One region of the Pseudomonas sp. NPDC087358 genome, then DNA from elsewhere that is predicted to be linked to it. Evidence: predicted binding sites of a transcription regulator. Region 1 holds the regulator's gene; the other holds the start of a gene.
The links. The regulator sigma-54, encoded in region 1, starts transcription at its own class of promoters, with help from an activator protein. The targets are predictions, from matches to a motif close to ANTGGCATNNANNTTGCTNT.
Positions count from the first base shown of each region.

Region 1 (3,418 bases):
TCCGAGCAAGGTTTTCTCATCGCGTATCGCCTCGGCCAGCGAGCGAGTGGCGTTGCTCAGTGGGTGGCGGCGGCGAGTTTCGGAGAAACGCTTGAGCAACGTGGACTCATCGGCATCCAGGAACAGTACGTCGCACTGAATGTGCCGATCGCGAACCTCTTCAAGCATCCGCGGGAAACGCGTCAGGTGGCTTGGCAGATTGCGTGCGTCTATGGACACCGCCAGCAACGGCTCGGCAAGTTCGGTATGAATCAGCGCACGTTCGGCGAGCTCCGGGAGCAGGCCCGCCGGCAGGTTATCTACGCAATAGAAGCCGCTGTCTTCGAGAACATCGAGCGCTGTACTCTTGCCGGAGCCGGAGCGACCGCTGACGATGATCATGCGCATGATCAGTGACCGTTCTGGGCAGCAAGTACGACGTTGTAAAGCGCATCGCTGCTTTTGGCGTCACGCAACTGGGCGCGAACGTCGGCCCGATCGAGCATGCTTGCGATCTGGCGCAGCAACTCCAGGTGCGCATCGGTTGCTGCTTCGGGGACGAGCAATACGAACAGCAGATCCACAGGGGCGCCGTCGATGGCGTCGAAATCGACGGGTTTTTCAAGGTGCAGTACGGCGCTGACGGGTGAGGTGCAACCCTTGAGTCTGCAGTGGGGAATGGCAATGCCGTTGCCAAAGCCGGTCGAACCCAGCTTTTCGCGGGCGACAAGGCTCTCATAGACGGTTTGACGGTCGAACTCGGGGACTTCTCGCCCAATCAACTTGGCAATTTCTTCGAGTACGGCTTTCTTACTGCCGCCTGGCACGTTCACGGGGGAACGGCCAGGGGTCAGGATGTTTTCAAGTCGGATCATGGATGGAAGTGTCAACGAGCAGTGGCACCTTGCAGCAGGCTCTGCTGTTTTTCCTTATGTTTTTTGAGTTGGCGGTCGAGCTTGTCGGTGAGCAAGTCGATGGCTGCATACATGTCATCATGTTCGGCGTTGGCGACCACTTCGGCCCCCGGAACATGCAGGGTGGCTTCGATTTTCTGTTTGAGCTTCTCGACCTCCATGGTCACCTGCACATTGGTAATCTTGTCGAAGTGCCGCTCCAGGCGATCGAGCTTCTCGGTGATGTAGTTGCGCAGAGGGTCGGTCACTTCCAGCTGGTGTCCACTGATGTTGACTTGCATACAGCTTCTCCTTCATTGCCAGTGCATTAAGAGGCAGGCTTGGTTGCCTGCCACTGGAACGCTGTGGCTCGTGACCCTTACATCAAACGCTTGCGTTCGCTCGACGGCGCGATTCCCAGGGATTCGCGGTACTTGGCGACCGTGCGACGGGCCACTTGAATGCCTTGTGCCTCCAGTAAACCAGCGATCTTGCTGTCACTCAACGGCTTTTTCTGATTTTCAGCGGCAACCAGTTTTTTGATGATCGCGCGGATGGCCGTGGACGAGCATTCACCGCCTTCAGAGGTGCTGACGTGGCTGGAAAAGAAGTATTTCAGTTCGTAGATGCCACGCGGGGTATGCATGAATTTTTGCGTGGTCACGCGGGAGATCGTCGATTCGTGCATGCCCACCGCCTCTGCGATGTCGTGCAGTACCAGCGGCTTCATGGCCTCATCGCCGTATTCGAGGAACCCGCGTTGATGCTCGACGATCTGGGTCGCGACCTTCATCAGGGTTTCGTTGCGGCTTTGCAGGCTCTTGATGAACCAGCGAGCCTCCTGCAACTGATTGCGCATGAAGGTGTTGTCGGCACTGGTATCGGCGCGTCGCACGAAGCCTGCGTATTGCGGGTTGACCCGCAGGCGCGGCACGGATTCCTGATTGAGTTCCACCAGCCAGCGCTCGTTATGCTTGCGCACGATCACGTCAGGCACGACGTATTCGGCTTCGGTCGACTCGATTTGCGAACCGGGGCGCGGGTTGAGGCTCTGGACCAGCTCGATGACCTGGCGCAGGTCATCTTCCTTGAGCTTCATGCGGCGCATCAGTTGCGCGTAATCACGGCTACCCAGCAGGTCGATGTAGTCGGCAACCAGTCGTTGAGCCTCGGCCAGCCATTTGGTCTTGGCCGGAAGCTGGCGCAATTGCAGGAGCAGGCATTCGCTGAGGTTGCGCGCACCGATGCCCGCCGGTTCGAATTGCTGAATCCGATGCAGTACCGCTTCGATTTCATCCAGCTCGATGTCCAGTTCCGGGTCGAAGGCGTCCAGCAGTTCGTCCAGCGATTCGTCCAGGTAACCCTGATTATTGATGCAGTCGATCAGCGTCACGGCGATCAGGCGATCGGTGTCGGACATCGGCGCCAGGTTCAGCTGCCACAGCAGGTGGCTTTGCAGGCTCTCGCCGACCGATGTCCGGGTGGTGAAGTCCCACTCATCGTCGTCGTTGCTCGGAAGGCTGCTGGCGCTGGTCTGGTAGACGTCTTCCCATGCGGTGTCCACGGGCAGCTCGTTGGGAATGCGCTCGCTCCATTCGCCGTCTTCCAGATTGTCGACGGTTGGGGCGGATTCCTGGTAGGTCGGTTCCTGAACGTCAGGGTTGGGCTTTTGCTCGATGTTGTCGGCCATGGGGTCGGCGTTATCGAAATCGTCGCCCTCTTCCTGGCGTTCGAGCATAGGATTGGACTCCAGCGCCTCCTGGATTTCCTGTTGGAGATCCAGCGTCGACAATTGGAGCAAGCGGATGGCCTGTTGCAGCTGCGGTGTCATCGTCAGCTGCTGGCCCATTCTCAAGACTAGCGAAGGTTTCATGGCAGGGGCTTAACACCTTATTCGCCGGCGCATATGCGCGCCATCCACTACTAGGGCGCCGAGGCGCCAACTTAAGCAAATTATATGCCTGAAACCGGAGTGTTTGCCTAGGGTGTGATGACAATTATTACGAGGTTGGCGATCAGGCTCATGCAGCGCTCGCCCGCCAACCCCCGCGTCATCGCCCGATTACAGGCGGAACTCGTGGCCGAGATACACTTCCTTGACCAGTTGATTGGCCAGGATGGTTTCGGCATCGCCTTCGGCGATCAGCTGGCCATCGTTGACGATATAGGCTGTTTCGCAGATGTCGAGCGTCTCACGGACGTTATGGTCGGTGATCAGGACGCCGATGCCCTTGGCCTTGAGATGGTAGATGATCTGTTTGATGTCGCCCACGGAGATGGGGTCGACGCCCGCGAACGGTTCATCCAGCAGAATGAATTTGGGCGATGTTGCCAAGGCGCGGGCGATTTCGACGCGACGTCGCTCACCACCCGAAAGGCTCATGCCCAGGTTGTCGCGGATGTGCGTGATGTGGAACTCCTGAAGCAGGCTTTCCAGTTCCTTGCGACGTCCGGCCCGGTCGAGCTCCTTGCGGGTCTCGAGGATGGCCATGATGTTGTCCGATACCGACAGTTTGCGGAAGATCGACGCTTCCTGAGGCAGATAG
Region 1 covers NZ_JBJDOA010000002.1:236,166-239,583, forward strand. Annotated here, with positions in the region: gene rapZ (RNase adapter RapZ) at 1-387, opposite strand, end outside; gene ptsN (PTS IIA-like nitrogen regulatory protein PtsN) at 390-854, opposite strand; gene hpf (ribosome hibernation-promoting factor, HPF/YfiA family) at 866-1,174, opposite strand; gene ACI2KS_RS04695 (RNA polymerase factor sigma-54) at 1,252-2,745, opposite strand; gene lptB (LPS export ABC transporter ATP-binding protein) at 2,935-3,418, opposite strand, start outside.

Region 2 (3,418 bases), on a different contig from region 1:
CTTTAGATGTCCGCGACCGGCTTGCTGATTTTCAGGCACAAAAAAGCCTCCCGAAGGAGGCCTTTTGTTCACGCAGCTATCGCTGACGCAACTGGATCAGCAGCTGTAGTACAGCTCGTATTCCAGTGGGTGTACGAACGTACGAACGCGGATTTCTTCTTCCGATTTCAGTGCGATGTAAGCATCGATGAAGTCGTCGCTGAAAACGCCGCCTTTGGTCAGGAACGCACGACCTTTGTCCAGTTCTTCCAGGGCTTCTTTCAGGCTGCCGCAAACTTGTGGGATCTCTGCAGCCTCTTCAGGTGGCAGGTCGTACAGGTTTTTGTCAGCAGCGTCGCCAGGGTGGATCTTGTTCTGGATGCCGTCCAGGCCAGCCATCAACAGTGCAGCGAACGCCAGGTACGGGTTGGCTGCTGGATCCGGGAAACGTGCTTCGATACGACGGCCACGTGGGCTGGAGACGTAAGGAATACGGATCGATGCCGAACGGTTACGAGCCGAGTAGGCCAGCATTACTGGAGCTTCGAAACCTGGAACCAGACGCTTGTAGGAGTTGGTAGCCGGGTTGGTGAAGCCGTTCAGTGCCTTACCGTGCTTGATGATGCCGCCGATGAAGTACAGAGCGGTGTCGGACAGGCCGGCATAGCCTTCGCCTGCGAAGGTGTTCTTGCCATCTTTGGCGATGGACATGTGAACGTGCATACCCGAGCCGTTATCGCCGTACAGCGGCTTTGGCATGAAGGTAGCGGTGCGGCCATAAGCGTCGGCAACGTTGTGCACGACGTATTTCAGGGTCTGAACTTCGTCAGCCTTTTTAACCAGCGTGTTGAATCGCACGCCGATTTCGTTCTGGCCAGCGGTTGCCACTTCGTGGTGGTGAACTTCGACGACCTGGCCCATTTCTTCCAGCGCGTTGCACATTGCGGTGCGGATTTCGTGGTCGTGGTCGAACGGAGGAACCGGGAAGTAGCCGCCTTTGATACCAGGACGGTGGCCTTTGTTGCCGCCTTCGATGTCAGCGTCGGACATCCACGAACCTTGTTCGGAGTAGATCTTGAACATGGAACCGGAGATGTCGGACTTGAACTTCACTTCGTCAAAGATGAAGAATTCTGGCTCTGGACCTGCGAATACGGTGTCACCGATACCGGTGGACTTCAGGTATTCCTCAGCGCGGTGAGCGATGGCGCGTGGGTCGCGGTCGTAACCTTGCATGGTCGAAGGTTCGATGATGTCGCAAACCAGGATCAGGGTCGGCTCTTCGGTGAACGGATCCAGAACGGCGGTCTCGTCGTCCGGCAGCAGGATCATGTCGGAGGCTTCGATGCCCTTCCAGCCAGAGATGGAGGAGCCGTCGAACATTTTGCCGACTTCGAAGAAATCGTCTTCCAGCGCATCGCGGGCTGGCATGGTCACGTGGTGCTGAGTACCTTTGGTGTCCGTGAAGCGCAGATCAATCCATTTAACGTCATGATCTTTGATGAGTTGAACCGACTTCGACATGTTGTCCTCCGGGGTGGATTAGGGCCAGGTAGTTGTGGGGCCCTTTAAATATGGGTGATGCCGGGCGCGATAGTCGGCCAAGGCAACCTGCCTCACAAGGGAGCAATTTGCATGCCAGTGCCCCGTGTTGGGTTTTCCGCGAAAAACACCGCCTTTTCGGGCGTTAAACGTCGCATTCTTGAAAACGAGCGCACCTAATTGGTGCTTGCAGATTGTATACAGTCCCTTTTTGGTGCGCTGATGATCGGCTATACGATAACTGGTTAAACCTTGAGCAATTTCCGCTATAATCCGCGCCCCCCTTTTTCGACCGGCACCTAGCGCGCTGTTTTCATGAAACTAATCGTTAAAGTTTTCCCAGAGATCACCATCAAAAGCCGGCCAGTGCGCAAGCGCTTCATCAAACAGCTGGCCAAAAACATCCGTACCGTGCTCCGCGATCTGGACCCGGCGCTGGTGGTCGATGGCGTGTGGGACAACCTCGAGGTCGAAACGAAGGTCGAGGATTCGAAAATCCTGCACGAGATGACCGAGCGCCTGAGCTGCATGCCGGGCATCGCACATTTCCTGCAGGTCGATCAGTACCCGCTGGGGGATATGGACGACATCTACGAGAAGTGCAAACAGCACTTCGGCGATGCTCTGTCCGGCAAGTTTTTTTCGGTGCGCTGCAAACGCGCCGGGCACCACGACTTCAGCTCCATGGATGTCGAGAAGTACGTTGGCAGCAGGTTGCGCCGTGAGTGCAACGCCGCCGGTATCTCGCTCAAGGCCCCTGAAGTCGAAGTGCGGATCGAGATCCGCGATCAGCGCCTGTTCGTGATTCACAGCCAGCACAACAGCATCGGCGGCTATCCGCTGGGCTCGCTGGAGCAGACCCTGGTGTTGATGTCCGGCGGTTTCGACTCCACGGTTGCCGCTTATCAGATCATGCGGCGCGGCCTGATGAGCCATTTCTGCTTCTTCAATCTGGGCGGCAGGGCCCACGAGCTGGGCGTGATGGAAGTCGCGCACTTCATCTGGAAGAAGTACGGCAGCTCCCAGCGGGTGCTGTTCGTCAGCGTGCCGTTCGAGGAAGTTCTGGGAGAAATTCTCGGAAAAGTCGATAACAGTCATATGGGCGTAGTATTGAAGCGTATGATGTTGCGCGCTGCGACCAACATTGCCGACAGGCTGGAAATCGACGCGCTGGTCACCGGCGAAGCGATTTCCCAGGTGTCCAGCCAGACACTGCCCAATCTGTCGGTCATCGATTGCGTGACTGAAAAGCTGGTCTTGCGACCGCTGATCGCCAGTCACAAGCAGGACATCATCGACCTGGCCGATCAGATCGGCACCGGCGATTTTGCCCGGCACATGCCTGAATACTGCGGCGTGATCTCGGTCAACCCAAAGACCGCGGCCAAGCGCAACCGCGTCGAGCATGAAGAAAAAGAGTTCGACATGGCGGTGCTCGAGCGTGCGCTCGAAAACGCCCGTCTGGTGCCTATCGATCGCGTGATCGAGGAATTGGGCCAGGACGTTCAGGTCGAAGAAGTCAGTCAGGCGCTGGCCGGGCAAGTGGTCATCGACATCCGTCATCCGGATGAAGCAGAAGACCGCCCGCTGGAACTGTCTGGCGTCGAAGTACAAACGCTGCCGTTCTTTGCATTGAACAGCCGTTTCAAGGAACTGGATCACACGCGCCAGTACCTGCTTTATTGCGACAAAGGCGTCATGAGTCGCCTGCATGCTCACCATTTGCTCAGTGAGGGGCATGCCAATGTGCGCGTTTATCGACCGAGCTAAGTGCCCGGGGCTGTTTGCCTGTGGCTTGCGTCACCGGCCCCCCGACACCAGTCGTCAGCCGTTACGGCTTTAGCCGACTCTACCGTTCATAGCTGCCTACACTAGTCAGCTGACCGAATCCTCTGAT
Region 2 covers NZ_JBJDOA010000017.1:130,068-133,485, forward strand. Annotated here, with positions in the region: gene glnA (glutamate--ammonia ligase) at 97-1,503, opposite strand; gene thiI (tRNA uracil 4-sulfurtransferase ThiI) at 1,837-3,291, shown strand.
Region 2: glnA (glutamate--ammonia ligase) is a predicted target of sigma-54. The motif match lies at 1,603-1,622, and genes of this name have one in related genera.